3 regions of the Pseudomonas sp. BIGb0164 genome follow, and region 2 is predicted to be linked to each of the others. Evidence: predicted binding sites of a transcription regulator. Region 2 holds the regulator's gene; each other region holds the start of a gene.
The links. The regulator FliA, encoded in region 2, starts transcription of late flagellar genes. The targets are predictions, from matches to a motif close to CTAAAGTTTNNNNNNNNNNNGCCGNTAA.

Region 1 (10,513 bases), on a different contig from region 2:
GATCCACCTGCATCGTGCTGTAGGTACCGCTGTCCCCCATGGACTTCAGGCCATCCAGATAGATGTTGTCGACCGATCCATCGTTGAAACCGCGCATGGCCACGTAGTCATAACGATGGGTTGCGCCATAAGGGTTGGTCAACACGCCAGGTGTGTAACGCATGGCTTGCGCGACGGTCTGGGAGCCCTGGTCGTCCATCTGTTCACGCGTCACCACTGAAACGCTTTGGGAGGTCTCAAGCAGGGCGGTGCTGGTCTTGGTTGCGATTTGGCTATGGGTCGCGTTATAGCCGTCCATGCTGCCCAAGGCATTACCCAGGGCGAAGCCTTTGATGTCAGTGCTGGGCAAAGTCAGCGTGGCGCTTTTCGGCAACACCTGTAGAACAAAGCTGACGCCGTCCTGCGATTCTGCCTGCAACCCCGAACCGGTAAGCAATTGGTTCAAGCCTTGCTCAGCCGAATAGTCACCGTGCAATCCGATCGATTGTTTGCCCTGGGTTTGTAACGGCGTGCTGGAGAGGGTGATACCTGCCTCACGGGCAAACTGATTGAGCACGTCACTCAACGAACCGGCGGGGATATCGTAGTGCCGGTGGATCTGTTCAGTGCCTGATTGCGCGGCGATGCCGACAGTCGGCAGCGCACCCAACCCCAGTGCCGTCGACAACAGCGCGGCGCGGATGGCGTTGGCTAGCAAAGGGTGGGGTAAGACAGATGAATCGGTTTGAAAACGCACAGTCATGGTCAATATCCGTAGAGGCCGGCGAAGGCAGGTTGAGAGGCTTACTGTCTAAGCCGGGCTCACGGAAAAAAGCCGCCAAAAAAAGTTGATGCAGCACATAAAAAATCAGGTGGACCGTTCCAGGCTCACCCACCAACGTGTGCGATAGCGCACCTGAACCGGGAGTGTCTTGGGCAATATCGCCAACAGCGTGTCGGTGTCTTCCAGGCGGAACACGCCCGACAGCCTCAAATCGCCAACATCGGTCGAACAGCCAAGATAACCCTGTCGGTAGCGGCCCACTTCTGCCAGGAAATCCTCAAGCCGCATGCCTCGTGTGATGATCAATCCGTCGGCCCAGGCCCCTGCATCCATGTCCGGAGGCGGAGCAACGACGGCTTGCGTCTGGTCCACAAGATAGTCCTGCCCCGAGTGGGCCTGAGTGAACAGTCCCCCGGCTGTATGAGGAGAGTGAATGGCCACGTTGCCGCTGACCACACTCAACCGTGTGCAATCGCGCTCTTGGCGTACGGTAAAGCGCCCATCGATGCCTTCGAACAGGCCATGGCGGGTCTTCACCAGCAGGGGCGTTGGCGACACGGCGCCGCAATTGACCAGGATCTCCCCGCGCAGCAACGTGATCAGGCGTTGCTGAGGATCGAAGCTCAGGTCCACTGCGCTGTCGGTATTGAGCTGCAGACGAGTGCCATCTGGTAATTGAATGTTGCGCCGCTCACCCGTGGCGGTGGCGAGGTCGGCCGTCCAGCGCTGCCAGCCCATCAGATCCCTGCTGATCCAGCCTGCCGAGCCCACCAATACGATGCCAGACAACACCTTCAGCGCCTGCCTGCGATCGAGCCCCTGTGCGCTGCTCTCCAACGCCGCGTGTGCCCCAGGGATCGCCGTCAGCCGGCTGTTCAATTCCTGCTGAAGCGCCTGTACCCGCTGCCAGGCCAACTCGTGATCAACATGGGCTTCGCGCCAGTGTTCACATTGCGCATGCAGACGCACATTGGCCCGATTGTGACGCAGACGCAGCGCCCAACTGATGGCTTGTTTGACGACCTGGGAGTCGGGGCCGTGCCGGGAAGCATTCATGTTCCATACCGCAGGACGTAGCAGTGATAGAGCCCTTGCGCGACATACCGCTCCACTGACCGCAACGAGATGCCCATCTGCTGCGCAATCTGCTTGTACGCCAGCCCATCGCACTGAGCCAGCAGAAAAGCCTTACGCACTTTGGGCTTCAAGCCTTCCATAAGCCGGGCGACCTCCTCCAGCAATTCCAGCACCAACACACGGGCTTCAGCGCTTGGCGCTAATGCCTCCGGCAGATGCGCAATAGCGTCGAGATAAGCACGTTCTATTTCTTCACGACGCCAGTGATCAATCACCAAACCCCGAGCAATGGTGCGCAGAAAAGCGCGAGGTGCCTTCAGTTCGAAGCGTTCGGTTTTCTGCAGCAGCCGCACAAAGGTGTCCTGCGCCAGGTCTGCGGCATCGGCGGCATTACCCAGGCGACTGCGCAACCATGTGTTGAGCCAATGGTGATGGGTGCTGTAGAGCGTATGCACAACACTTTCACACGGGATGTAGTCAGAAGATGGCATTCACACAGGCCTGGCCAAGCGTCACAAATGATAATTAGTCGCATTGTCGGGAAGACTGAAAGATTTTGCAATCGCTGAGGCGTGCGGCTGTACCGCTGGTCGGTTTCCCACGTCAAAAGAGGATGCTTCTCACAAATTTCTAAGATTTGCCGGAGCTTGGCCGAAAGCCTGATGAGCCATGCGTGCACCGAAATAGAGCGGCCCGAGAGTCCGCCTATCCCGTTACATGGAATGTTCCACTCGGCACGCTCACCCCCTTTGGCAAAAGAAGTCGATGAAATGAATCTCAAGTTCAGTCATAAAATTCTGTTGGCCGCGTCAGGCGTCGTGGTTCTGGCCTTCGCGTTATTCACGCTCTACAACGACTACCTGCAGCGCAGCACCATCAAGCAAAACCTGGAGTCGTCCATCCAGCAATCCGGCGAACTCACCGCCAGTAGCGTCCAGAACTGGCTCAGTGGCCGCATCCTGGTGCTCGAAAGCCTGGCGCAGAACGTCGCCCACCAAGGCAGCGGTGCCGACCTCCCAGGGTTGGTCGATCAACCTGCGTTCACTTCGAACTTCCAGTTCACCTACGTCGGCCAAACCAACGGCGTGTTCACACAGCGTCCTGACGCCAAGATGCCCGACGGTTACGACCCTCGTCAGCGCCCTTGGTATAAACAAGCGGTGGCAGCGGATAAAACCATGCTCACTCCGCCTTACATGGCCGCAGTGGGTGGCCAGATCGTCACCATCGCCATGCCGGTGAAAAAGAACGGCGAACTGCTGGGTGTGGTCGGCGGTGACTTGAGCCTGCAGACCTTGGTGAAGATCATCAACTCGGTCGACTTCGGTGGTATCGGCCACGCGTTCCTGGTCAGCGCAGACGGCCAGGTCATCGTCAGTCCGGATCAGGACCAGGTGATGAAAAATCTCAAGGACATCTACCCGGGCACCCCCCTTCGAATCGAGAAGGTCAACCAGGAAGTCGTGCTCAACGGCCAGGATCGCATCCTGTCGTTCACCCCTATCAGCGGTTTGCCGGGGGCAGATTGGTACATCGGTCTGTCGATCGATAAAGACAAGGCCTACGCTCCGCTGGGCAAATTCCGTACTTCTGCATTGGTCGCCATGTTGATCGCGGTGGTGGTGATTGCCGTGCTCTTGAGCCTGTTGATTCAAGTGTTGCTACGCCCGTTGACCACAATGGGCGTGGCCATGCAGGACATTGCCCAAGGCGAAGGCGACCTGACCCGCCGCCTGGATGTCACCAGCAAGGACGAGTTCGGCGAAGTCGGCAGTGCATTCAACCAATTCGTCGAGCGTATTCACGCCTCCATCTCCGAAGTGTCCTCGGCAACCCGTCAGGTGCACGATCTGTCCCAGCGTGTCATGGCGTCGTCCAACGCCTCGATCATCGGCTCCGACGAGCAGAGTGCACGTACCAACAGCGTGGCTGCAGCGATCAACGAACTGGGTGCTGCCACCCAAGAGATCGCCCGCAACGCTGCCGATGCTTCCCAGCACGCCAGCGGGGCCAGCGAGCAGGCCGACGATGGACGCAAGGTCGTTGAGCAAACCATCCTGGCGATGTCGGAGCTGTCACAGAAGATCAGCCTGTCCTGTACTCAGATCGAAACCCTCAATGCCAGCACCGATAACATCGGCCACATCCTCGATGTGATCAAAGGTATTTCCCAGCAGACCAACCTGCTGGCCCTGAACGCAGCGATCGAAGCGGCTCGCGCCGGTGAAGCCGGGCGTGGTTTTGCCGTGGTGGCCGATGAAGTGCGCAACTTGGCTCACCGTACCCAGGAGTCAGCCGAGGAGATCCACAAAATGATCACCTCGCTGCAAGTGGGCTCGCGTGAAGCGGTGACCACCATGAACGCCAGCCAGTCTTCCAGCGAGGAAAGTGTTGAAGTGGCCAACCAGGCCGGTGCGCGCCTGGTCAGCGTGACGCAGCGGATCGTCGAGATCGACGGCATGAACCAGTCGGTGGCTGCCGCGACCGAGGAGCAGACCGCAGTGGTGGAGACCCTCAACGTCGACATCAACCAGATCAACCTGCTGAACCAGCAGGGCGTGGCCAACCTCAACGAAACCCTGAAAGACTGCGATGCGCTGTCGCAACAGGCCAGCCGCTTGAAGCAACTGGTCGACAGCTTCAAGATCTGACGCGTTGATTGGACGGGCAGGAGCGAGCCACCTCGCTCCTGCTGTTCAACTGAATAGCCGGCGCACATTCTCCAAGGCGCTGTCGGCGAATGCCTGAACAAACGCTTCAAAACCTGCGTGTGCCGTTTCGACGGGCTCGGCAATAATCGTCCACACCACTTTCGAACACTCTGTGCCATGGGCCTCCACGCTCATCGCCGCCCACAGCCTGGCGATCCCTAGCGTGTTGTAGAGGGTGGTCCAGGTCATGTGCATGGCCTGCTCATCACGGCTGTTGAGTTGCTCCACGACGCAATGGCCGTCCTTGAAGAACTTCGTGCGTAAAGCTCCTACTCCAGTGCCGGTCATTTCGATACGGGCCAGGGCAGGAATGAACCTATCGAAGCGGGCGAACTGGCCCACCACATCCCACACGCGGGCAGCACTGCTGGTGACAACGGCAGCGGCCACTACCGGTCTGGCCTGTGGGTTGCGAATCAATGTATCGGGTTGCAGCGGTTTCATGAGGTTTTCCTGACGCGGTTTACAAAAAGCCGATGGTCTTGAGGTAGTTGCACCCTTTGCTCAGCAAGAGAGGGTCTTTTGCCGGGTACTGTTCACCCATCCGTTGAACACCTCGCCGCGCGTTGTCATGCAGAATCATCGAGGTGTCACCGATGTCGTCCCCCAGGGTATCGAGATAGAACCCGAGCACGCCGAACAGCGCGTTGTCCTGGCCCACCGTACGCAGTGCCTGTTGCCAGTGCGCAACGTCTACCCGCTCAAACAGGCAGCCCGCGCGGTTGAACGCGTCCAGGTACTCTGCCCAGCTCAAGGGCTGTGGGTTATGCAGGTTGAACACATGTGCGGCAGAGTGAAATTCACCGCAGTGCAATGCAATGAAACGGGCGAAGAAGTCTACCGGCATCAGGTCGAAGTTCAGGTCCAGCTCAGGCACCAGGCCCAGTTGCAGCGAACCTTTGAGCATCAGCATCAGGCGGTTCCGGTGGGGTTGGCAGACACCGTTGCGCGTGTTGAAACTGATATTGCCGGGGCGGTGGATATTCACCCACGCGCCTTGTTCGATCGCGCGCCCCAACTGTCGCTCGGCCACCCATTTGGAAAGGTTGTAGCCGTTCTTGATGAACACCGGTGGTGTCGTCGCGGCGGGGGCTTCCAGGACATGCCCCTGTGCATCGCGGCTGCTGGAGGCCGACAGCGTCGAGATAAAATTGAAGACTTTCTTGCAGTGGGTTTCGCACAGCCGCACGCACTCGGCTATCGGCACGACGTTGTCCGGGGCCAGAGACGCGTAGTCCATCACATGGTTGACGTGTGCGGCGTTGTGCACGAGTACCCCGTAATTGCGCGCCAGGTCGTTGTAGCGCTCGCAGGTCAGGCCTAAGCGGGGCCGGCTGATATCGGCTGCGTATACCTGCACTCGGCTCAGGTCCAGGTGTTCCAGTTGATATTCGCGCAGGGCGTCGGCAAAGCGGGTATCCGCCGCACGCTCGGGTGATTCACGTACCAGGCACGCAACGTGTGTGGCGCCGCCCGCCAGAAGCGCCTGCACGATATGCACACCGACAAAACTGTTGGCCCCTGTGACGATGACTTTGCGCGGGTTACCGACGTGATCGCCGGGCAGCGTTTTGAAGTCCCATTCCCGCTGAGCATCATATGACGCCTGGTCGGTCACCCTGTCGGGCATCACGCCGTCTTCCATCAGCACCGCAAGCGTGCGAATCGTTGGGCTTTCAATAAAGTGACTCAGGGAAAAACTGCGCCCAAACTGATCGCGAATCCGCAGCAACAAGGTCGACAGCAGCAAGGAGTGGCCGCCAAGGTTGAAGAAGCTCACGTCGATGGGCAACCCGTCGGAGGGCCGTTCCAGCAATTCGCTCCATAGGTCGGCCAGGTGCGTTTGCAGGGGCGTTCGTGCCGTGTCGGCAGCGGCACATGCAATGCGTGTGACCGGCCATGCAAGCAAAGCCTGGCGATCGACCTTACCGTTGTCGGAGCATGGCATGCGCGGCAACTCCGTCCAGATCTGAGGGCGCATGTAATCTGGCAGCCATTGCTGTGCGTACTCGGCCAGGCAGGCGACAGTGGCCCCCGTTTCGGGTTGGCTGGCAAATCCCCGGATCCGCTGATCATCATCAATCACCACGGTCACTTGGCGAAACAGACGGCTGTTGCGCACACACTGTTCGATCTCCTGGGGGGTCACTCGAAAGCCACGTATTTTCACCTGCTGGTCGCGGCGTCCGCCCAGTTCGATGCCGTCTGCTGTCCACTTTGCCAAATCGCCGCTGCGATAGGCTCGCAGGGTTTGCCCTCCGGGAATGTCCAGTTCCAGGAAGGGGCCGTGTGCCTGTTGAGGCCTGCCCACATAGCCAAGGCTTACGCCAGGGCCGACGATGTACAACTCGCCCATGACGTGCTCACCGACCGGCTGCAGGTCGTCATCGAGTATCAGTACCTGGCAGTTGGCGATGGGACGACCGAGGCTGCGATTACCGTCGCCAGGGCGCAGCGTGCGATGGGTGACCAGTACGGTGGTTTCGGTGGGGCCATAAAGGTTGTGCAAGTGGCATTGTTGCGCCAATCGATCGATCACGCAGGGCTCACAGGCCTCGCCACCGGTGAACAGGTGTGTCAGGCCCAGCGGTTGCTTCAGGGGCAGGATGCTGAGCAACGCCGGTGGCAGGAAACCGTGGGTGATGCGCTGCTGGCGGATCAGCGCCAGCAGTTGTTGCGGGTCGCGGCGTTGCTCTGCAGTCGGGACGACCAATGTTGCGCCGGCGATCAAGCTGGGGAAGATATCGATCAGCGAGGAGTCAAAACTCAACGGCGAAAATTGCAGGACTCGGCTGTTTTCGTCGACGGCCATGCGGCGACGAAACCACGTCGAGAAATGCGCAAGATTACCTTGGCTCAGCAAGACGCCCTTGGGCTGGCCAGTCGTTCCCGATGTGTAGAGCACCATGCACGGCAGGGCGGCAGCGGGGCGCTTGCGCATCAGCGGCGTTATGGCCTGTGTGTTCAACGGGGCGTGCGCACTGACATTCAACGATGTGAACTCATGGCGCAGCGGATGCGCCTCCCCGTGCAGCAAGACGCTCGCCCCTGCGTTTTCCAGCATCAGCCGTTGGCGTCGCGTGGGATGGTCCGGTGCCAGTGGCAGGTAGACGGCGCCGCAGCCTAGTACGGCAAGCATGCTGGCGTACAGGTCCACTGACTTCTCCAGGCACACCCCGACCACCGGCACCGTCTCTGACGTCTTGAGCAACGGGTACAGTTGGCGTTGGATCACCAGGGCACGAGCCTGCAATTGGCGATACGTCACCTCGCGGCCTGAGAGGTTCAGGGCTGTTCGCGACGCAAACGCCTGTAGGCTGGCCTGCAACTGTTCGATCAACGGGACCTCGGCCTGCTGCAGCAAGGTCTCATCGGTCGTGCGATTCAAATGATGCACAAATGCCAGCGCATCCAACGCCTGCAATCCCTTCTCGGGCCAATCATTGGCCGTTGCGCCCTCCCGAAAATGCTCCGGGTCCCGTGAGAAGCCGCTGACCTGCAAGGCCACCCACTCCGTTAACACGGCGATTGCTTGCTGGCGCAGGCACTGGCCATTACCGCTGGGGTGTGCAGCCAGGTCCAATGTAGCCAGCAGGTGCCGGGCATTGTCGTAGCTGCGCAGTTGCAGGGCAGGCAACCCGCACTCGGCCACGGGGCCCACGCCCAGGCGCAGGCTGATTCGCGGGGCTTCGTAACGGTGGGCGGGTACCGGCTGGCTGCCGTCCTCTATCAACAGGTCGACCGCCTCGTCGCCTGCCACATGCCCATACTGCTCCAGCTCCAGCCTCAGCGCCGCCAGGGCTTTGCTGATGCCGGCAAACGCGATGGTCAAGCGCCTCATGCTGGCCTCCCGGTAACCGGCAGATAGTCGTTCAGCGCCCGGGCCACGCTCGCAGTCTGCAGCAGGCCGCTGTGATGCAGGAACCCCATGATGTTGGCAAGCAACGGGTGGTGGCGGCCGATGGGAAAATCCATGGCCGCCACTTCGGCCCTTAGAGCAGTACGAACGTCAGCGCTGACATCGAAGTGTTCGATCAGCTGCAGGTTGAAGTGCTTTTGCAGGTTATTGGTCAGGTAATGTGCCAGGAAGACAGGCAGAGCTTGGGCGATGCTGTCACGGTCATCCGCGCTCGCGGTTTGCCAATAGAGGCGCACCAGGCGTGTCCAGAACAGCGCGTGGCGCCCTTCATCAAACAGGTGATCGGCCATCAAGCCGCGTACGGATGCCTTGATACTGCTGTCCTTGGAAAACGCCGCCACGTCATGAGTCACGGTGTTCTCGGCAATCGCCACGCCCACCAGTTCCATGGCATCGCGCAGATGTGCCGGCACCTGCGCCTGGGCTGCTGGCAAGGCGTGGCTCAGCTCGATCTGTTCGGGCATGTCGATAGGAGCAATGCCGGTCAACGCCACGGTCTGCTGCAAGAAGTCCAGCGCGACCAGCGCGTGGTAGTCCTCGTCGACAACGACGGTCATCGCGTCGTATCGGCAGGCAAGGGGGAGGGGCTGTGGGAAACGGTTCTTCGCAATACGGCGGGCGGTCTTGTCGACGATCTCGGTTTCGAAAATCACCACGTCATTGATGAACTTATAGAAGCTCTGCACCAGCGCAAAGTCGCGCCACTGTGGGCAATGTTCAAGAAACGTCGCGCTGAGCACCAAGGGCTGTCGGCACAGCGGGTAGATCAGTTTGTCATCGTCTTCCAGCAGGCGGCGGGGGCGTGTGCGAATGGTTGCGCGATGCTCCCAGTCATCGGCGATGGAGCGGTAGTCGCAGGTGTTCATGGGTGTACCTCATGCAGCGAGGTACGTAAGGCGTCCCAGAGCGTAATGCGGCTTTCTACGGCGGCGAGTGCCCTTTCATCGGCTTCGCGCCGGTGGTTCGGATCGGCAGTCACCAGGCGTTCCAGCAACTGTTCTGCGGCGGGCCCATGTTCCTGGGCGTCCAGTTCGATATGACGCTCAAGGTAGTTGCGCAAGGCGGGTGCCTGGCCAGGCATAAGCACATCCTGTTGCAGGAGGCGTTCAAACATCCCTGGAATGACACACTCGCGCCCGTGAAGAAAGACCGCTGCCACACAATGGGTCGGTGCATTCAGGGCAAGGTGCAGTGTGCTGTCGACAAAGCGGGCAAGCTCGGGAAGCACATCGATCATGGGCAGGGCGGCGCGGGCGTTCACGCCTTGGCGTTGCAATGCGAGGAAGCGATGGATGCTCGATGTGTCGGCACCCACCTCGGCCATTGCCTCCAGGTACAACTCGAAATGGCTGCAATAGCCGCCGGTTGGATGTGTGTCGGACTCCTCGGCCAATACGATTTCATTGATCAGGCGAGCAGACTGTGGATCGGAAGGGGGAAGCCAGGGTAATCGAACGCATGTCAGGTCTCGTTGCAGGCGTTTGGCGAGTGTCATGAAATCCCAGACTGCGAATACATGGTTTTCCATGAAACGCTGTAACTTTCTGTGTGAGGTTATTTCAATAAACAGCGGGTGGTTGCACAGATGAAGTTTTTTCTGTTCCAGTAATGATTGATACATGGTTGATGCCTATAAGTTGTTGCGTTCGCTGTGAGAGCAGCGTCTGGCTTTTATAGCCGAATAGTAGATAGGTCCAGGCCTTGCACACGCTGTGGTGCAAAGGTGGTAGATGTGTGGGGTCTGGTAATAAAAGATGATAAGCCGGTTAGTTACGGCTCTGGGTATACGAATTTATTAGAAGTTTTTCTAAATAATTTGAGTTGTAAGTTGGGGGCGTAACTAAAGGTGGGACATTTCTTGAAGGCGAGCGGGACCATTAATATCAGTTGTTTTAATAGGAATAGTTGTTTGGGAGGCTATTTCTCTCGGGGCTCTTTCTGCACGAAAGAACCCCACCGTGACTTACTTGCTGACAGCTTCCAGGCCCTTGAGGTAGGTCGTGATCACTTCCATGCCTCGCATCAAGTGATTGCGTAGCGTCA
Region 2 (10,513 bases):
CATCAACACGCCCAGCAACGGCGGGCTGTCGATGATTGCGTAGTCGAAGTCCTGCCACAATTGCGCCAGGGTCTTGGCGATCACCAGGCCCAGGCCGCTCTGCCCCGGCGACTGGCGCTCAAGGGTGGCCAGGGCGGTGCTGGACGGCAGCAGGGAAATGCTTTCGTTGCTGGTGGGCAGCAGCAGTTGCCCCGGCAAGTCGGCCGGTACGCTGCCCTTGTGCAGGAACAGGTCGTAGTTGCTGTGTTCCAGCGCATCCGGGTCGTAGCCGAAATAGCTGGTCATGGAGCCGTGGGGGTCCAGGTCGACCACAACCACACGCTTGCCCGCCTCGGCCAGCAAGCCGGCTAAGGCGATGGAGGTGGTGGTCTTGCCGACCCCACCTTTTTGATTGGCAACTGCCCAGACTCTCATTCGGTTGGTTCCTCCCGGTGGGCACAGGCGCGACCGAGACATTGCATAGGGTTATTGAGCCGGTGACGGAGAATTGACGTTGCCCGAACGAACCGGCGGCTTTGCAGGGGCCGGTGCAGTTTGTGTGCCAGCCCGCTTCAACGCCGCATCCGGTGTCGCATTTGCCGTTCCCGTGCCCGTCAGACTGCGGCGCACATCCAGGTTGCGCGACACCACCAGCACCACGCGGCGGTTCTTCGCACGGCCCTCGGCCGTGGCGTTATTGGCCACCGGCTGGAACTCACCATAGCCCACCGACGCCAGGCGCCCCGGGTTCACCCCCTGCATCGCGAGCATGCGCACGATGCTTGCCGCACGCGCCGAGGACAGCTCCCAGTTGGTCGGGTACTGCGCGGTGTTGATGGGGAAATTGTCGGTAAAGCCTTCCACATGGATCGGGTTTTCGAACGGCTTGAGGATCGCCGCCACCTTGTCGATGATGGTGAACGCCTGGTCGCTGGGCATCGCGTCGGCACTGGCGAACAACAGGCTGGAATTGAGTTCGATCTCCACCCACAACTCATTGCCGCGCACGGTCATCTGGTTGGAGCTGATCAGGTCGCCAAAGGCGGCGCTGATGTCATCGGCGATGCTTTTCAGCGGGTCGCTGGTGCCACCCACACCGGCTGCGGTTTCGTCGCTGTCGTTGACCAGCGGCTTGGCCGGGGTCACAGTCTTGGGCCGTTCTTCACCAATGGGTATCGGCTTGAGGGCGCGGTCGGCATCGTTGAACACGCCGATCAGCGCCTGGGAAATGACTTTGTACTTGCCTTCGTTAATCGACGAAATGGAATACATCACCACAAAAAACGCGAACAGCAAGGTGATGAAGTCCGCATAGGACACCAGCCACCGCTCGTGGTTGACGTGTTCTTCAGGTTCGCGACGGCGACGGCTCATAGTCGATACCCCCCATCAATCCATGAAGCCCTGGAGCTTCAATTCGATGGAGCGCGGGTTTTCACCTTCGGCAATCGACAAAATACCTTCGAGCAACATCTCGCGATAACGCGACTGGCGCATGGCAATCGACTTGAGCTTGCTCGCCACCGGCAACAACACCAGGTTGGCACTGGCCACACCGTAGATGGTGGCGACAAACGCCACGGCAATGCCACTGCCCAGTTGCGAAGGGTCGGCCAGGTTGCCCATCACGTGGATCAGGCCCATCACTGCACCGATGATGCCGATGGTCGGCGCATAGCCGCCCATGCTTTCAAAGACTTTGGCGGCGTTGATGTCGCGGCTTTCCTGGGTGTAGAAATCCACTTCCAGGATGCTGCGGATCGCTTCCGGTTCGGCGCCGTCCACCAGCAACTGCAGGCCTTTGCGCGCGTAGCTGTCGGGCTCCGCATCGGCCACGCCTTCGAGGCCCAGCAGGCCTTCCTTGCGCGCGGTGAGGCTCCAGTTGACCACGCGGTCGATGCCGCCTGGCAGGTCAACGCGGGGTGGGAAGATGATCCACACCAGGATCTGCATGGCGCGCTTGAACGAGCTCAGGGGCGATTGCAACAGTGCCGCGCCCACGGTGCCGCCGATCACGATCAGCGCGGCCGGGCCGTTGGCCAAGGCGCCGAGGTGGCCGCCTTCGAGGTAGTTGCCGCCGATGATCGCGACGAACGCCATGATGATGCCGATCAGGCTCAAGACATCCATCAGAGGCAGGCCTCCACCAGATGCTTGCCGATGTCGTCCAGACTGTAGACCGCATCGGCCAGGTCAGCCTTGACGATGGCCATGGGCATGCCATAGATCACGCAGCTGGCTTCGTCCTGGGCCCAGATGGCGCTGCCGCCCTGCTTGAGCAGGCGCGCGCCTTCGCGGCCGTCGGCGCCCATGCCGGTGAGCACCACCGCCAGAACTTTGTCGCCGTAGGACTTGGCTGCCGAACCGAAGGTGATATCCACGCACGGTTTGTAGTTGAGGCGCTCATCACCTGGCAGGATTTTGATCGCGCCACGGCCGTCCACCATCATCTGCTTGCCGCCCGGGGCCAGCAGCGCCAGGCCAGGACGCAGGATGTCGCCATCCTCGGCTTCCTTGACGCTGATGCGGCACAGCTTGTCCAGGCGCTCGGCGAAGGCCTTGGTGAACGCAGCCGGCATGTGTTGCACCAGCACGATCGGTGCCGGGAAGTTGGCCGGCAGTTGGGTCAGCACACGTTGCAGGGCAACCGGGCCGCCCGTGGACGTGCCGATGGCCACCAGCTTGTAGGCTTTGCGCTTGGGCGCAGGCGAATGAGCGGCAGCCGGCGCAGCAGCCCGCACCGGCGCAGGCGCCACAGGGCGCGCAACCGGTGCCGGCGCAGGACGCCCGAACGAACTGGTCGGGGCCGCTGCGGGAGCCGGTGTCGGCGTTGGCGCCGGGGTGCTGAACAGGCTGCGACGGTTACTGCGGGAAATGCTGTGCACCTTCTCGCACAGCATCTGCTTGACCTTCTCGGGGTTGCGCGAGATGTCTTCGAAGTTCTTCGGCAGGAAGTCCACCGCGCCGGCGTCCAGCGCATCCAGGGTGACCCGGGCGCCTTCGTGGGTCAGCGAGGAGAACATCAACACCGGGGTCGGGCAGCGCTGCATGATGTGCCGGACTGCGGTGATGCCATCCATCATCGGCATCTCGTAGTCCATGGTGATCACGTCCGGCTTCAACGCAATGGCTTGATCAATCGCCTCTTTGCCGTTGGTGGCCGTGCCGACCACCTGGATCGTTGGATCGGCGGAAAGAATTTCCGAGACGCGGCGGCGGAAGAAACCCGAATCGTCCACCACCAGGACCTTGACTGCCATAAACACTCCGTTAGGCGGGGCGGGCAATACCGCCCTGCCCCACCAGAATCAAATACGCCGAGCGGCGTAACGCTTGAGCATGCTCGGAACATCGAGAATCAGCGCGATCCGGCCGTCACCGGTGATGGTCGCACCCGACATGCCCGGGGTTCCCTGCAGCATTTTGCCCAAAGGCTTGATGACCACTTCTTCCTGGCCCACCAGTTGATCGACCACAAAGCCGATACGCTGGGTGCCCACGGAGAGAATCACCACATGGCCTTCGCGCTGCTCTTCATGCTTGGCCGATGCCACCAGCCAGCGCTTGAGGTAGAACAGTGGCAACGCCTTGTCGCGCACGATTACCACTTCCTGGCCGTCCACCACGTTGGTGCGCGACAGGTCGAGGTGGAAGATCTCGTTGACGTTGACCAGCGGGAAGGCGAACGCCTGGTTGCCCAGCATCACCATCAGGGTCGGCATGATCGCCAAGGTCAACGGCACCTTGATCACGATCTTCGAGCCCTGGCCCTTGGTCGAGTAAATGTTGATCGAGCCATTGAGCTGGCTGATCTTGGTCTTCACCACGTCCATGCCCACGCCACGGCCGGACACGTCGGAGATCTCGGTCTTGGTCGAGAAGCCCGGGGCGAAGATCAGGTTGTAGCACTCGGTGTCGGTCAGGCGGTCGGCGGCGTCCTTGTCCATCACGCCACGCTTGACCGCGATATTGCGCAAAATGGTCGGGTCCATGCCCTTGCCGTCGTCGGTAATCGACAGCAGGATGTGGTCGCCTTCCTGCTCGGCGGCCAGGACCACCTTGCCGTTGCGCGACTTGCCTGCGGCTTCGCGCTCTTCCGGGGTTTCCACGCCATGGTCGACAGCGTTGCGCACCAAGTGGACCAGCGGGTCGGCCAGGGCCTCGACCAGGTTTTTGTCGAGGTCGGTTTCTTCACCCACCAGTTCCAGGTTGATTTCTTTCTTGAGCTGGCGCGCCAGGTCGCGAACCAGACGCGGGAAGCGGCCGAAGACTTTCTTGATCGGCTGCATGCGCGTCTTCATCACGGCGGTCTGCAGGTCGGCGGTGACCACATCAAGGTTCGACACGGCCTTTTGCATGGCTTCATCGCCACTGCTCAGGCCCAGACGCACCAGGCGGTTACGCACCAGCACCAGCTCGCCGACCATGTTCATGATGTCGTCCAGGCGCGCGGTATCAACCCGCACGGTGGTTTCGGCTTCACTGACAGGCTTGTCGGCCACCGGTGCGGCGGCCGCCCGTGCAGGCGCTGGTGCAGCAGCGGCTGCAGGGGCCGGGGCTGGCTTGGCGGCGGGCGCGGCGGCTTTGGCGGCCACCGGTGCAGCCGTCGCCACCGCAGCGGCCGGGGCCACTTCGGAGAACTTGCCTTTGCCGTGCAACTCGTCGAGCAGAGACTCGAATTCGTGATCGGAAATCAGCCCGTCGTCGGCCGGCGCGGCACTGGCGGCCGGCGCGGCACTGGCGGCCGGCGCGGCGGCGGTTGCGGCGACTTCCGGCAAGGCGTCGGCCACAAAGGTGCCCTTGCCGTGCAGTTGGTCGAGCAACGCTTCGAATTCGTCGTCGGTAATGTCGGTGTTGGCTGACGCAGCCGGCGCTTCAGGCGCGGCGGCAGGCGCCACGGCGTCGGCGGCGAACTGGCCTTTGCCGTGCAACTGGTCGAGCAGTGACTCGAACTCGGCGTCGGTGATGTCTTCGCTGGTCGGTGCCGCGACTTCAGCCGCCGGAGCAGCCGGGGCCTCAGCCTCGGCCTTGACGGCACTGAGGGAGTTGAGCAGCTGTTCGAACTCGCTGTCCGTCACATCCGGCTCGGCTTCCACCACAGGCTCGGGCGCCGCAGCCGCAACGGGTGCGGCCGAGGTGTCGGCAGGCTCTGCCAGGCGCGCCAGGGCTGCCAGCAGTTCCGGGGTGGCGGCAGTGATCGGTGCACGGTCGCGCACTTCGCTGAACATGCCGTTGACCGCATCCAGTGCTTCGAGAATCACGTCCATCAATTCCGAGTCAACGTGACGCTCACCCTTGCGCAGGATGTCGAACACGTTCTCGGCGATGTGGCAGCACTCCACCAGCTCATGGAGCTGGAGGAAGCCGGCGCCCCCTTTTACAGTGTGAAAACCGCGAAAAATTGCATTGAGCAGGTTCGCATCATCCGGTCGGCTTTCCAGCTCGACCAGTTGCTCGGACAACTGCTCTAAAATTTCGCCGGCCTCTACAAGGAAATCCTGAAGGATTTCTTCATCGGCGCCGAAGCTCATGTGGGTGCTCCTTAGAAGCCTAAACTGGATAACAGGTCATCAACATCATCTTGACCCGATACAACGTCTTCACGTTTATCGGCATGAATCTGCGGACCTTCACCCTTGGCGAGATGTTTTTGTGGATCTTTTTCCGAGAGGATCGCTGCGCGGTCATGTTCGATACCGGCAAAGCGGTCAACCTGGCCTGCCATAAGCACCAATTTGAGCAAGTTGCTTTCCACTTCGGTGACCAATTGGGTCACACGCTTGATCACCTGGCCGGTGAGGTCCTGGTAATCCTGGGCCAGCAGAATGTCGTTGAGGTTGCTGGAAACCGTGCGGTTTTCCTGCTCGCTGCGCGACAGAAAGCCGTCGACCCGACGCGCCAATTCACGAAACTCCTCCGCGCCCACTTCCCGACGCATGAAGCGGCCCCAGTCAACGCTGAGGGCCTGGGCTTCATTGGCCATGCCATTGACCAGGGGCGTGGCGTTCTCCACCAGGTCCATGGTGCGGTTGGCCGCCGCCTCGGTCAGCCTGACCACGTAGGACAGGCGTTCGGTGGCATCGGTGATTTGCGAAATCTCTTCGGCCTGGGGCATGTGCGGGTCAATCTGGAAATTGACGATCGCACTGTGCAGCTCGCGCGTGAGCTTGCCCACTTCCTGGTACAGGCCGCGGTCACGGGTCTGGTTGAGCTCATGGATTAACTGCACCGCGTCGCCGAACTGGCCTTTTTCAAGGCTGTCGACCAACTGGTGAGCATGCTTTTTCAGGGTCGACTCGAAGTCTCCCTGTGACGTTTCTTTATGCTCCATAGCTCCCCCGTGGCAGCATCAATGACCGATGCGTTCGAAGATTTTCTCGATCTTCTCTTTCAAGGCCAGCGCAGTGAATGGCTTGACCACGTAACCGTTCACCCCGGCTTGGGCGGCTTCGATGATCTGCTCACGCTTGGCTTCGGCGGTCACCATCAGCACAGGCAGGCTGCGCAGTTTTTCATCAGCACGCACGTGGCGCAGCAAATCGATACCGGTCATGCCCGGCATGTTCCAGTCGGTTACCAGAAAGTCGATGCTCCCGCTGTTGAGGATCGGAATCGCTGTAATGCCGTCATCCGCCTCGACCGTGTTTGTGAACCCAAGGTCACGCAACAGGTTTTTTATGATCCGCCGCATCGTTGAGAAGTCATCAACGATGAGGATTTTCATGTTCTTGTCCAATTCGACCTCCAAGCAGTCTTAAACGCGCCCAGCACCTGGACGCGCCATTTCAATCAACAGGCGTTACACAAAAAGGACTGCCCAGGGCACCACGGTACGAACCCGCGAAAGCGTTGGCTTTCACGGTAGCGTCTGCAGTGTCCCCACACTGCCTGTCAGCGCGCGCGCCACTCTCCCAATCGCCCCCGCAAGCGGGCTGCGCACTGGCTGTGCAGCTGGCTGACACGCGATTCGCTGACCCCCAGGACCTCACCGATTTCCTTGAGGTTCAGCTCTTCGTCGTAGTACAGCGCCAACACCAGTCGCTCACGCTCCGGCAAATTGGCGATCGCGTCCGCCAACGCACCCTGGAAGCGTTCATCTTCCAGGTCACGCGACGGCTCCAGATGTGCACTCGCGCCGTCCTCGTGCAGCCCTTCGTGTTCGCCGTCCTGCAACAGGTCGTCGAAACTGAACAGGCGGCTGCCCAAGGTATCGTTCAAAATCCCGTAGTAATCATCGAGACTCAATTGGAGTTCGGCCGCAACTTCATGATCTTTAGCGTCACGACCGGTTTTTGCTTCAATTGCGCGAATTGCATCACTGACCATGCGCGTATTGCGGTGCACCGAACGCGGTGCCCAATCGCCTTTGCGCACTTCATCGAGCATTGCGCCACGAATACGGATACCCGCATACGTCTCGAAACTTGCACCCTTGCTCGCGTCGTATTTGGTCGACACTTCGAGCAGGCCGATCATGCCGGCCTGGATCAGGTCTTCGACCTGGACGCTGGCCGGCAGGCGTGCCAGCAGGTGATAGGCGATACGCTTGACCAACGGCGCGTAGCGCTCGATCAACTCGCCCTGGCTGTCACGGGCAGACTTCTTGTACGCGTTGTAGCCAGTCGCTGTCATAGCACGGGTCCTGCGCTCGTCTGATGCACCAATCGCTCGACGAAAAACTCCAGATGCCCCCGTGGGTTGGCGGGCAACGGCCAGGTATCGACCTTCTGGGCAATGGCCTTGAACGCCAGTGCGCACTTCGAACGAGGGAACGCTTCATAGACCGCACGCTGCTTTTGCACGGCCTTGCGCACACACTCGTCATAAGGAACTGCGCCGACGTATTGTAAGGCGACATCGAGGAAGCGATCCGTGACCTTGGTCAACTTGGCGAACAGGTTTCGCCCTTCCTGCGGGCTTTGGGCCATGTTGGCCAGCACGCGGAAGCGGTTCATGCCGTAGTCACGGTTAAGCAGTTTGATCAGGGCGTAGGCGTCGGTGATCGAGGTGGGTTCGTCGCAGACCACCAGCAGCACTTCTTGCGCTGCGCGCACGAAGCTGACCACGGACTCGCCGATCCCGGCGGCGGTGTCGATCACCAGCACGTCGAGGTTGTCGCCGATATCGCTGAAGGCCTGGATCAGGCCGGCATGCTGCGCCGGGCTCAGGTGCACCATGCTCTGGGTGCCCGAGGCCGCCGGCACGATCCGAATGCCACCGGGGCCCTGGAGCAGCACATCGCGCAGCTCACAACGGCCTTCGATCACATCGGCGAGGGTGTGTTTGGGTGTCAGCCCCAGCAGAACGTCGACGTTCGCCAACCCCAGGTCAGCATCCAGCAGCATGACGCGACGGCCAAGCTCTGCCAGGGCCAGGGACAAATTCACTGACACGTTAGTTTTCCCGACGCCACCTTTGCCGCCGGTCACCGCGATCACCTGTACGGGATGCATGCTGCCCATTTTATTTCTTTACCTTGTCTTGCTTAGACGCAGGCTACATGGCTTGGCCGCGTGAATCGCTTGCAGACCATCGATGTAGATACATTTCACGGTGTTCATGCTGCCCTCAACCGACCCGTTTTGCCGGGTTGTGGTAAAGGTCAGCGAACATATCGGCCATCGCTTCCTCGCTAGGCTCTTCTTGCATTTGCACGCTGACTGCACGGCTGACCAGCTGATGACGGCGCGGCAGATGCAGATCATCCGGGATCCGCGGCCCGTCGGTCAGGTAGGCAACCGGCAATTCGTGGCTGATGGCCAGGCTCAACACCTCGCCCAGACTCGCCGTTTCATCGAGTTTAGTCAGGATGCAACCGGCCAGGCCGCAGCGCTTGTAGCTATGATACGCAGCGGTAAGAACCTGTTTCTGGCTAGTGGTTGCAAGCACCAGGTAATTCTTCGACTTGATGCCACGCCCGGCCAGGCTTTCCAGCTGCATGCGCAACGCCGGGTCGCTGGCTTGCAGGCCAGCGGTATCGATCAATACCACGCGCTTGCGCAGCAGTGGGTCGAGGGCGTTGGCCAGGGACTGGCCCGGGTCGACGTGGGTCACCGACACATTGAGGATACGCCCCAGGGTCTTGAGCTGCTCCTGGGCACCAATACGGTAGCTGTCCATGCTCACCAGCGCGATGTTCTGCGCGCCGTACTTGAGCACGTAACGCGCGGCCAGTTTGGCCAGGGTGGTGGTCTTGCCCATGCCGGCAGGGCCGACCATGGCGATCACACCGCCCTCTTCCAGGGGCTCGATTTCCGGGGTGACGATCATGCGCGCCAGGTGGGCCAGCAACATGCGCCAGGCCTGGCGAGGTTCTTCGACTTCGGCGGTCAGGGCCAGCAGGTCGCGGGACAACGGGCCGGACAAGCCGATACGTTGCAGGCGGCGCCACAGGTTGGCCTGTTGCGGCTTGCTGCCTTGCAACTGGGTCCAGGCCAGGGAGCCCAGCTGGACTTCCAGCAGCTCACGCAGGCCATTGAGTTCAAAACGCATCGAGTCAAACACACGCGGGTCGACTGCCGGCGCCGGGGCTGGCGCAGCAGGACGCGGTGGCTCTTTGAAGGTCGGCTCTACCAGCGGCTCGGCAGCGGTCAGCGGCAGGCCGGCGAACAGCTGGCGGTTGGTGGTGGCATCGCTGTCGCCACGCATGCTCAGCTCGGCCTGGGCCGAGACAATGCGCGAGGCGGTCTTGCGCAGCTCGTCTTCGAGTTCCATGTTCGGCACGCGCGGCGCCAGCGCCTGGGGGGTGTAATCCAGGGCAGCCGTCAGCTCGACACCACCGGCGATGCGGCGGTTTCCGATAATCGCGGCGTCGGCGCCCAGCTCATCACGAACCAGTTTCATGGCCTGACGCATATCGGCGGCGAAAAAACGCTTCACTTGCATAACCCACTACCCTCAGCCGTTGGGCCCTACTGTCGCGACGATAGTCACTTGCTTGTTGTCAGGAATTTCCTGATAAGCCAAAACGTGCAAATTCGGTACTGCCAGGCGCCCAAATCGCGACAACATCGCGCGGACGGGGCCGGCCACCAGCAGAATGATCGGCTGGCCTGCCATCTCCTGGCGCTGCGCGGCTTCGATCAACGAACGCTGCAGCTTCTCAGCCATGCTTGGCTCCAGCAGAACGCCCTCTTCCTGGCCTTGTCCTGCCTTCTGAATACTATTGAGCAATATTTGTTCCAACCTTGGTTCCAAGGTGATCACAGGCAGCTCGGAGTCAATCCCTACAATGCTTTGCACGATTGCACGCGACAATCCGACGCGCACTGCGGCCACCAGGGCGGCAGTATCTTGACTCTTGGCGGCATTGTTGGCGATGGCCTCGGCAATGCTGCGGATATCGCGCACCGGCACCTGTTCGGCCAGCAGCGCCTGCAGCACCTTGAGCAATTGCGACAGCGACAGCACACCCGGCACCAGCTCTTCGGCGAGTTTTGGCGAGGCTTTGCCCAGCAACCCCATCAATTGCTGGACTTCTTCGTGGCCGATCAGTTCGTGGGAGTGCTTGTAGAGGATCTGGTTGAGGTGGGTC
Region 3 (10,513 bases), on a different contig from region 2:
CGGCCTCGGCGCCCTCGTTTACCTGGCTGCTGGTGGCGAGCGGGCTGTTGGGCCTGTCGGGCATCAGCGCCCAGGTGATCATCCCCGCCGCGTCCGACCTCAGCGAGCCGGCGCAAAAAGGCGCGGTCCTCGGCTTGATGGTCAGCGGGCTGTCCGCCGGAGGTCTGCTGGCGCGGACCGTCAGCGGCGTGGTCAGTGGCTGGCTGGGCTGGCGCGGCATGTTTGCCCTGGCGGCAGCCTTGGACGTGCTGCTGTTTATCGCAATCCTGACGCGCATGCCGGTGTCCATCTCCACCAGCAAACTGGCCTACGGCGCCTTGCTCAAATCGTTGTGGGGCCTGGCCCGGCAGCACCCTACCTTGCGCCTGTCGGCCCTCAAGGCGGGCCTGGTGTTTGGCGCATTGAACGTGTTCTGGGGCTCGATGGCGGCACTGCTGGCCTTGCCGCCCTATGGCTTCTCCAGTGCACAGGCGGGCTTGCTGGGGCTGTCGGCGATCGTCGGCATCCTCCTTGCCACCACCATCGGCCAACAGACCCGTCGCCACAGCCAGCTATTGGAATGGGTGGGCATCACCACCGTGCTGGTGGCCTTTGTACTGATCTACGCCTTCGGCCCCAGCGGCTGGTGGTGGCCGATCCTCATCGCGGCGACCTTCCTCGACCTGGGCAACCGCATCAACCAACTGGCCAACCAGACCCGCGTGCTGGCGCTGGAACCTTCGGCCACCAGTCGCCTGAACACCGTATTCATGGTGGTCTACTTCATCGGCGGCGCCCTGGGCTCCGCGGCCGGCGCCTTCGCGTCGCAGCACTACGGCTGGCAGGGCCAGGCGCTGACCGGCGCGGGGTTTGCCGGGCTGGCCCTGCTGATTACCCTGCTCAGTGGGACGACACGTAAATCGATGACGTCGTAGGCGCCGGCAGTGCGTAGGTGCGCTTCATCCACTGGATCTCGTCCAAGGGCGTTCGCCCGAAGAAGCGCTTGAACTCGCGACTGAACTGCGAGGCGCTTTCATAGCCGACCCTGGCACAGGCAGCGGCGGCCGTCATGTCGCTGCGCAGCATCAACAAACGCGCCTGGTGCAGGCGCGTGGACTTGAGGTACTGCATCGGCGACGTGTCGGTGACCGTGCGAAAGTGCGCGTGAAAGCTCGGCACACTCATCATCGCCTCAGCCGCCAGCGCTTCCACATCCAGGGGCTGGTGATAGCACGCATGGATCTTGCGGATCGCCCGCGCCACCTTACCGAACTGCCCCTGGCGATTGAGCGCAGCCCGCATCGAGCCGCCCTGCTCCCCCGTGAAAATCCGGTAGTAGATTTCGCGCATCAAGGTCGGCCCCAATATCTGCGCCTCCATGGGCACGCTCATCACCTCCAGAAAACGCAGCAATGACTCACTGAGTCGCTCATCCATGGGCGAGGAATACATACCCCGGGGCTTGGCCTGCGGGAGTTCGGGGAAGTCATCCAGCGCCAGCATCAACTCGGCCGCCAGGGTGAAGTCCAGCCGCAGGTACACCGCCAGCATCGGTTCCGCTTCACTGGCCTCGGTTTCCATGGTGAACGGCACCGGCACGGACACCACCAGGTAATGATGGGCGTCGTACAGGTAAATGTCGTCGCCCAAATAACCGCTCTTGCGCCCCTGGCACACGATCACGATGCCCGGGTCGTACAGCACCGGCACGCGGTGCAGCGGTCGGTTGGAGCGTAGGAAACGCACGTCATCCAATACGGTCAGGTTATAGCCTTCAACAGGCGCCAGGGCGCCCATCAGTTCGACAATTCGCTGTGTACGACCCACGGCGGCGGCTCCTCTGCAAAGCCACACAGTACTGCGCCAGAGGTGGCTGGCGCTACGCACTCATAGGAATAGGCAATCAGCACATTGGAATGGATATTCGCCCAGACCGCGCTTTTCCGTAGCCTGAAACAGCACTTTCAGCCCACGGAGATTCCCCCATGCTTATCGTCTACAACCCTGCAACCGGTGAAGAAATCGGCCGCGTGGCCAAGCACTCTGCGGCCGAGGTGAAGGCCGCCGTCGACCGCACCTGCGCCGCGTTCCCCGACTGGTCCGGCAAACTCGCCAAGGAGCGCAGCGACATCCTGCGCCGCTGGCACGACAGCGTGAAGGCCGACAAGGAAGCCTTCGCCGAACTGCTGTGCCGTGAAAACGGCAAATGCCTGAGCGAAGCCCGTGGCGAGATCGACTACGGCCTGGGTTTCATCGAGTGGTACGCCGAAGAAGCCAAGCGCGTCTACGGCGACACCATACCTACCCACGACCGCAACGCCCAGGTGATGGTCACCAAGGAAGCGGTCGGCCCGGTGGCGGCCATTACGCCCTGGAACTTCCCCTTCATGATGATCACCCGCAAGGTCGCCACGGCACTGGCGGCCGGATGCACCATGGTGATCAAGCCCGCCGAGGACACGCCGCTGACCGCGCTCAGGCTGCTGGAATACGCACGCAACGCCGGCATCGGCGAAGGCGTATTGGAAGTGGTGGTGGGCGACCCCAAGGAAATCGGCCCGATCCTCACCGGCGACCCGCGTATCCGCAAGATCACCTTCACCGGCTCCACCGCCGTGGGTAAGTTACTCGCCGCGCAATGCGCCGCCACCGTCAAGAAGATGACCCTGGAACTGGGCGGTAACGCACCCTTTATCGTGTTCGACGACGCCAACCTGGACGACGCCGTACAAGGTTTGGTGAGCGCCAAGCTGCGTAACTCTGGCCAGGTGTGCATCTCGCCCAACCGCATCTTTGTGCAGCAGGGCATCTTTGAAGCGTTCACCGAGCGCCTGAAGCAGGCGGTCGCCGCGATTGAAGTGGATCAGGGCCTGCGCGAAGGCTTTGTGGTCGGGCCACTGGTCAATCAGCTGGGTTTTGACAAGGTGGTGCGCCTGGTGGAAGACGCCAAGGCTGCCGGCGCCACCGTACTCATGGGCGGCAAGCCCCACGCCAAAGGTGGCCTGTTCTACGCGCCGACGATCATCACCGGCCTGGGGGATGACTCGCCGCTGGCCACCCAGGAGATCTTCGGCCCGGTGTTCGCCCTCTATTCTTTCAACGAGGAAGAAGAAGTGATCGAGCGTGCCAACAGCACCGAGTTCGGCCTGGTGGCCTACGCCTACACCTGCGCGCTGGGCCGTTCGTTGCGCCTGTCTCGCCGGCTTGAGGCGGGCATGGTGATTCTGAACTCGGGCTCCGTGGGCACCGCCTCGATTCCGTTCGGCGGCATCAAGCAGTCCGGTTATGGCCGCGAAGGCAGCTATTACGGGATCGAAGAGTACGTGCACGTGAAGTATGTGTTGATGGCCGGCATGTAGGGGCTGGATTTGCCCGTGCCACACGCGGATAGTTCGTCCCACTGACAGGACACTGGGTTGATCATGCAAGACCTCAACGACCTCTACTATTTCGCCAAAGTCGTGGAAGCCGGTGGCTTTGCCGCTGCCGGCCGCCTGCTGGGCATTCCCAAATCGCGGTTGTCGCGGCGCATTGCCGAACTGGAAGAACGCCTGGGCGCCCGCCTGCTGCAACGCACCACCCGTCAACTCACCCTCACGGCCGTCGGCGAACGCTACCTGCGCCACTGCCAGGCGATGTTGCTGGAAGCGGAAATGGCCGACGAGGCCGTGGCCAGCATGTCCAGCGAGCCCCGTGGACGGTTGCGGGTCAGTTGCCCGGTGGGTATGGCCCAGCACATGTTGCCGGAAATGGTCGCGGGTTTTCTCGCCGCCCACCCGCTGGTGCAACTGGAAATGACCCTGGTCAACCGCCGCGTCGACCTGGTCGCCGAAGGCATCGACGTGGCCCTGCGGGTTCGCGAGCTGGGCGATGAAGACCCGTTGCTGGTGACCAAGCGCCTGCGCCAGGCCCAAACCTTATTGGTCGCCAGCCCCGCGGTTCTAAAGGGACGGCAGATCAACACCCTGGAAGATCTCAAGCAACTGCCGGTGCTCGGCGCGCTGGAGGCCGACCGCCTGGTTCACCTGCGCCTGATCGACCCCCAAGGCAATGCCGAGGACCTGTCGATGGAGGCGCGCCTGGGCATCGACGACTTTATCGTGCGCAAGGCCTGCGCCCTCAAGGGCCTGGGGTTTACCGTGTTGCCGATGATGTACTGCGAAGAAGAATTGGCCAGCGGCGCGTTGGTACAACTGCTGCCCGAATGGTCGTCGCCGGGCGGCTGGCTACAGGCGGTGTACCCACATCGCCGTGGCGTGCTGCCGGCCATTCGCGCGTGGATCGATTACCTGGAAGAGGCCTTCAAGGGCTGTGGAGATCGCTTGTTATGAAAATGACCGAGACCCAAGTCGCGGCGTTCTGCCTGAGTTTGCCCGGTGCTCGGGAGGACTATAAATGGGGCGGTGTGCGGGTGTTTTCGATTGCTGGCAACAAGATGTTTGCCTTGCAGAACTTGCGGGGGGAGTCGTTGGCGTTCAAGGTGGACAAGGAGTTGTTTCTTGGGCATGTCGACCGGCCGGGGATTCATCCGGCGCCTTATTTGGCGCGGGCGCAGTGGGTGATTATGAATACGCCGTATCCGCTGGGGGCTGAGGAGTTGCGGGGGCTGTTGCAGCGGTCTCATCAACTGGTGGTGAGTAAGTTGCCCAAGCGGACGCAGGTGGGGTTGCGCCTGGAGTGAGGGGGGCTGACAGGCGATGGCTTTCCAACTGCCGCCCTGCGATCAAACATGTGGGAGCTGGCTTGCCTGCGATGGCGGTCTCACGGGGTACATATCCATTTCTTCGGTAACGGCGGCTTATGGTTCCGCTTTTACAGCGGCTCACTTTTGAAAAGCCCAAAAGTAAGCAAAAGGCTCTTGCCCCAACACTCGGCACCTCGCCTAGGCTCGGTGTGCCCGTAATCCGACAGTGATTTGGGGGGCCGCCGCCACGCGCCATCCATGGCGCGGGGCGGCTAAGCCGGCGTCCTGCCGGCTTACCCCCCAAATCCCTGTCAGATTCCGGCCAGCGTGTTTGACGGGGCGCCTAAGATCAAAATCAAGATCAAAAGCAAGAGCACAGCGGCCTGACAGCCGGCTTGAGTGGTGTGGAGCAAAGGCAAAGGCAAACGCGGTCCACTGTAGGAGCCGGCTTGCCGGCGATGCTCATCAACGATGACGCGAGCCCTCACTGTGGGAGCTGGCTTGCCTGCGATGGCATCAACCGGGTATGCCTGATTCACCGAGGTGCCTGCATCGCCGGCAAGCCAGCTCCTACAGGTATCTGCTTTAGATCCAACCACTCATCAAGAGCAGCTCGCTTCGCATCGTGGTTACGGTTGCGGTTGTGGTTGGGGGCTAGTGCCTAGAGGACTGACAGCAGCGTGCCGCCCAGGAACAGTTGGTCCAGCCAGAACACTTGGTGCAACAGCACGATCACCCAGAACAGCACTTGGTAAGACACTTTACGCGTCTTGTGCCGGAAGACTTGCTGGGCGAGCAGCGCGCCCGGCCAGCCGCCTGCCAGTTCGACGGCGTGCAGGATGTTTTCCGGGGTGCGGCGGCCTTCGGTCTGGGCCTTGCGCTTGTCGTTCCAGTACATCAGGAACGCCACCACGCTGACCACGCCGTAGGCCGCGAGCGGGATCAGCGTTTCGCCGCGATGCCAGAGCAAGGCTGAGCCCAGCAGCGGCGCGGCGCACAGCAGCACGAAGATCAGCGCCTTCAGGCGTGGGTGCTGGATGTTCATGGCTTGACCGCTGTCCAGTCGATCCAGCCGAACTGCCAGGTGGCCAGGATCACCAGGCCGAACGCGATGCGGTACCAGGCAAAGGCCGCGTAGCTGTGGCTGGCGATGAACTTGAGCAAGGCCTTGACGGCGATCATTGCGAAGATGAACGAGGTGACAAAACCAATGGCGAACACCGGCAGGTCATCGGGCTGGAACAGGTGGCGGTACTTGTAGCCCGAATACACGGCGGCACCGACCATGGTCGGCATGGCCAGGAAGAACGAGAACTCGGTGGCGGTCTTGCGCGACAGGCCGAACAGCAGGCCACCAATGATGGTCGCACCGGAACGCGAGGTGCCCGGGATCATGGCCAGGCACTGGGCAAAGCCCACCTTGACCGCGTCTTTCCAGGTGATGTCGTCCACGGTTTCGGCGTGTACCGCATGCTGGCGGCGCTCGGCCCACAGCATGATCACGCCGCCGACGACCAGCGCCGTTGCCACGGTGATCGGGTTGAACAGGTAGTGCTTGATCAGGTCGGCAAAAATCACCCCCAGTACCACCGCCGGCAGTACCGCGATGATCAGGTTGACCGTGAAGCGCTGGGCAGTGCGCTGGGTCGGCAAGCCGGTGACCACGTCGAAGATCTTGCGCCGGAACTCCCAGACTACGGCGAGGATCGCGCCCAGCTGGATGATGATATTGAACGCTTCGAAGCGTTCGCCGCCGAAGCCGATCAGGTCGGCGACGATGATCTGGTGGCCGGTGCTGGAGATCGGCAGGAACTCGGTCAGCCCTTCCACAACGCCCAGTATCAATGCCTGTATGGCGGTCCAAATGTCCATGTTTCTCCCAAAGGTGGTGCGTATTTCTAATGATTCAAAGAGGCGAGCGCTTCTTCAGGCGCGGCGTTGATAATCAACGCCGGCGTGCAAAAATTGCGTGAAAAATCAGGCGGTACTCAGGTTTTCCGATTGCAGGCCGAAAGCCTATCAGACAAGCCGGAAATGTCGATGCAGCACCCACAATTATAAAAAGCACGGAGTGACAGGACCATGAACAGTTTGCGCAGCATGTCGATCAGCCGTCGTCTCTGGCTGATCCTGATCGTCGCCGTGTTGATGCTGTTGACCCTGGGCCTGCTGATGCTCAAGCAGATCCACGGCGACCTCTACCAGGCCAAGCGCCAGCAGACCCAGCACGTGGTGCAGACGGCCAGCGGCGTCCTCGCCTATTACCAGAACCTCGAAAAGACGGGCGTGCTCACCCGCGAAGCCGCGCAGAAACAGGCGTTGAGCGCCGTGCGCGGCCTGCGCTACGACCACGACGACTACTTTTGGATCAACGACCTCACCCCCGTGATGATCATGCACGCCGCCAACCCCAAGCTGGACGGCCAGAACCTCTCGGCCATCCGCGACCCGGACGGGTTTGCGGTGTTCAACGAGTTCGTGATCCTGGCCAAGGCCAAGGGCGCCGGCATCGTCAACTACCGCTGGCCGAAGCCGGGCGCCGAAGCGCCGGTGGAGAAAACCTCGTACATCCAGCTGTTCGAACCCTGGGGCTGGATCATCGGCTCTGGCGTGTACGTGGACGACGTGCAGGCCGAGTTCAAGGGCCAGGTGTGGAAAGCCTCACTGATTGGCCTGGGCATTGCGCTGGTCATGGCCTTGCTGGTGACAGTGATCGCCCGCAGTATCGTCAACCCGTTGCAGGCGGCGGTGAATGCCATGGGCAATATCGCCAGCGGCGAAAGCGACCTGACCCGCAGCCTGGACACCCACGGCAATGATGAGGTGACCCAGCTGTCCCGGCACTTCAACAGCTTCACCGCCAAGCTGCGCCAGGTGGTGGGCCAATTGCAGGTGTGCGCCAACGCCCTCGGGCAGTCCTCTACCGAGCTGGGCACCAACGCCAGCCAGGCCCACGACCGCAGCCAGCAGCAGTCGCAGCAGATGGAACTGGTGGCCACCGCCATCAATGAAGTGACCTACGGCGTGCAGGACGTGGCGAAAAACGCCGAGCACGCCGCCAGCGAAATGCGTGACGCCCAGGCCCAGGCGCAGCAAGGCCAGGTGAACATCGACGGCAGCCTGCAGCAGATCGACCAGCTCTCGGGCACCATCAGCCAGGCCGTAGAGGTGATCCGCACCCTGTCCAGCGAAAGCACACAGATTGGCGGCGTACTCGAAGTGATCCGCTCCATCGCCGACCAGACCAACCTGCTGGCCCTCAACGCCGCCATCGAAGCGGCTCGCGCCGGCGAGCAAGGCCGGGGGTTTGCGGTGGTGGCCGATGAAGTACGCCTGTTGGCCCAGCGCACGCAAAAGTCCACCGCCGAGATCCAGGTGATGATCGAGCGCCTGCAGGGGCACTCGGAAGCGGCGGTCAAGGTGATCAGCGACAGCCACAGCGCGTCGCAACTGACCATCGAACAAGCCGGCCAGGCCGGGGCCAGCCTCAATGCCATCGGCCAGGCGCTGCGCAACCTCAACGGCCTGAATGCCTCGATCGCCAGCGCCACCTTGCAACAGGCCCACGTGGTCGAAGACATCAACCAGAACGTCACCCAGGCGGCGGGCCTGTCCCACAGCACCGCGTTGGCGGCAGAACAATCGAGCGTCGCCAGCGCGCACCTGCGCGGCCTCAGCGAACAACTCGATGGCCTGCTGCGCCAATTCAAAATCTAATCTGCAGTGAGCGGGCTTGCCCGCGCTGGGCTGCGTAGCGGCCCCAAAAAAATGGGAGCGCTACGCACTCCAGCGCGGGCAAGCCCGCTCACTACAAAGCCAATGCCTAAGCCTATCTTCTTTGGTTACAATCAGCGCCCTCTTCGTCTCCCCTAAGGAACCGCCATGTCCGGGCTTGAACTGTTCGCCGCCGCCCTGGGGGTGATCGCTGTCTGGCTGACGGTCAAACAGAACCCCTGGTGCTGGCCTATCGGCCTGGTGATGGTGCTGCTCTACACCTGGATATTCTTCGACGTAAAACTCTATTCCGACATGCTGCTGCAAGTGGTCTATGCCGCGCTGCAGGTTTACGGCTGGTGGCAGTGGACCCGCGCCGGCGAGGTCAAGCAGGGTCGCCAGGTGACCAGCCTCGGCTGGCCGGCGATCATGACCAGCCTGGCCGTGGGTGCGGCCGGCAGCCTGTTGTTGGGCGCGGCCATGGCCCACTGGACCGACGCCGCTCAGCCCTGGCTCGACGCCGCCCTCACCGGTTTCAGCCTGGTCGCGCAGATGTGGATGGCGCAGAAACGCGTGCAATGCTGGCCGCTGTGGATCGCGGTGGATGTGATTTTCGTCGGCCTGTTCCTCTACAAAGGCCTGTACCTCACGGCCGCGCTCTACGCGCTGTTCACCGTGATCGCCGTGCAGGGCTGGCGTGAATGGCGCGCCGACCCGGCGCTGCGCGCATGAAGGTGGTGGTACTGGCCGGCCCCGAGTCCAGTGGTAAAAGCTGGCTGGCGGCGGAACTGCAAGCGCATTTTGGCGGCGTGATGGTCGGCGAATACGTGCGCCACTTCATCGACCAACATCAGCGCGACACCACCCTGGCCGACATCCCTGACATTGCCCACGGCCAACTGGCCTGGGAAGATGCCGCCCGCGCCAGGCAGCCCGGCCTGCTGATCCTCGACACGCACTTGCTGACCAACAAGCTGTGGAGCCAGACCCTGTTCGGTGACTACCCGAGCTGGCTCGACAGTGAGCTGCTGGCGCGGCACTACGACCTGCACCTGGTGCTGTCCCCCGAAGACGTAGAGTGGACCGCCGACGGCCAGCGCTGCCAACCGGAGCTGGCGGACCGCCAGGCGTTTTTCCAGGGCAGCCTGGACTGGATCGAGCAGCATCAGCAGCCAGCGCTGGTCATTCGCGGCAGCTGGGAAGCGCGTCGCGCCACTGCGTTCAAAGCCGTTGAACAACTCCTTGCCGAGGCGCCTGCATGACTCACCCACTGCGTATCGCCATCGTCGGCGGCGGCCCTGGCGGCCTGACCCTGGCGCGTATCCTCAGCCGTCACGGTGTGGCCGTCTGCGTATTCGAACGTGAAAGCGGGCCGCTGGAGCGCCCGCAAGGTGGCACGCTGGATCTGCACGTGGAGTCCGGCCAGTTCGCGTTGCAACAAGCCGGCCTGGACGATGCCTTCATGCGCATCGCCCGCTATGAAGACCAGGGATCACGGCTGATGGACCATCACGGCCAACTGCTGTTTGAAGACCCGAACCCCGAGGCGGGAGACCGCCCGGAAGTCGACCGCACGCAATTGCGCCAGATCCTGCTGGATTCCCTGCCCGAGGGTTGCGTGAAGTGGGGCGTGAGCATCAACCATGCCAGCCAGGGCGATGACCAACGCTGGACGCTGCATCAAGGCGACCGCCATCACGGGCCTTTTGACTTGGTGGTGGGTGCCGACGGGGCCTGGTCGAAAATCCGCCCGTTGTTGTCGCCTTATCAGCCGCAGTACAGCGGGTTGACCTTTATTGAATTCAACATCGATGACGCCGACCTGAGGCACCCACTCGCCGCCCGCCTGGTCGGTCGCGGCACGCTGCAGGTGGCCGGCGAAGCCCGCTCGATCATCGTGCAACGCAACGCCAACGCGCACCTGCGCGGCTATGCGATCTTCCGCGTGCCTACGGATTGGGCGGCAAACACAATTGATTTGTCCCACGCGCCTTCGCTGAAAACCCAATTCCAAGGCTGGCACCCAGACGTGCTGGCGCTGTTTGACGCCGCCAGCCCCACCCTGCTCGTCCGTCACATCCACGCCCTGCCCGTCGGCCATCGCTGGGCTCATCGGCCCGGGTTGACGTTGATCGG

Region 1: a site for FliA is predicted at 2,471-2,498, ahead of M2394_RS14230 (methyl-accepting chemotaxis protein). Genes of this name have one in related genera too.
Region 3: a site for FliA is predicted at 6,651-6,678, ahead of M2394_RS00865 (methyl-accepting chemotaxis protein). Genes of this name have one in related genera too.

The regions. Positions count from the first base shown of each region.
Region 1 covers NZ_JANUEA010000004.1:646,998-657,510, reverse strand. Annotated here, with positions in the region: gene M2394_RS14245 (TonB-dependent siderophore receptor) at 1-742, opposite strand, end outside; gene M2394_RS14240 (FecR domain-containing protein) at 848-1,819, opposite strand; gene M2394_RS14235 (sigma-70 family RNA polymerase sigma factor) at 1,816-2,331, opposite strand; gene M2394_RS14230 (methyl-accepting chemotaxis protein) at 2,611-4,491, shown strand; gene M2394_RS14225 (SRPBCC family protein) at 4,537-4,995, opposite strand; gene M2394_RS14220 (amino acid adenylation domain-containing protein) at 5,015-8,392, opposite strand; gene M2394_RS14215 (diiron oxygenase) at 8,389-9,336, opposite strand; gene M2394_RS14210 (DUF3050 domain-containing protein) at 9,333-10,091, opposite strand; gene M2394_RS14205 (GntR family transcriptional regulator) at 10,434-10,513, opposite strand, start outside.
Region 2 covers NZ_JANUEA010000007.1:391,212-401,724, forward strand. Annotated here, with positions in the region: gene M2394_RS20500 (ParA family protein) at 1-414, opposite strand, end outside; gene motD (flagellar motor protein MotD) at 466-1,353, opposite strand; gene M2394_RS20510 (flagellar motor protein) at 1,369-2,109, opposite strand; gene M2394_RS20515 (chemotaxis response regulator protein-glutamate methylesterase) at 2,109-3,239, opposite strand; gene M2394_RS20520 (chemotaxis protein CheA) at 3,288-5,510, opposite strand; gene M2394_RS20525 (protein phosphatase CheZ) at 5,522-6,310, opposite strand; gene M2394_RS20530 (chemotaxis response regulator CheY) at 6,329-6,703, opposite strand; gene fliA (RNA polymerase sigma factor FliA) at 6,871-7,611, opposite strand; gene fleN (flagellar synthesis regulator FleN) at 7,608-8,441, opposite strand; gene flhF (flagellar biosynthesis protein FlhF) at 8,548-9,864, opposite strand; gene flhA (flagellar biosynthesis protein FlhA) at 9,877-10,513, opposite strand, start outside.
Region 3 covers NZ_JANUEA010000001.1:216,020-226,532, reverse strand. Annotated here, with positions in the region: gene M2394_RS00900 (MFS transporter) at 1-914, shown strand, start outside; gene M2394_RS00895 (AraC family transcriptional regulator) at 880-1,776, opposite strand; gene M2394_RS00890 (NAD-dependent succinate-semialdehyde dehydrogenase) at 1,965-3,338, shown strand; gene M2394_RS00885 (LysR substrate-binding domain-containing protein) at 3,402-4,310, shown strand; gene M2394_RS00880 (MmcQ/YjbR family DNA-binding protein) at 4,307-4,660, shown strand; gene M2394_RS00875 (DUF1294 domain-containing protein) at 5,325-5,708, opposite strand; gene M2394_RS00870 (undecaprenyl-diphosphate phosphatase) at 5,705-6,535, opposite strand; gene M2394_RS00865 (methyl-accepting chemotaxis protein) at 6,746-8,380, shown strand; gene pnuC (nicotinamide riboside transporter PnuC) at 8,546-9,109, shown strand; gene M2394_RS00855 (AAA family ATPase) at 9,106-9,639, shown strand; gene M2394_RS00850 (NAD(P)/FAD-dependent oxidoreductase) at 9,636-10,513, shown strand, end outside.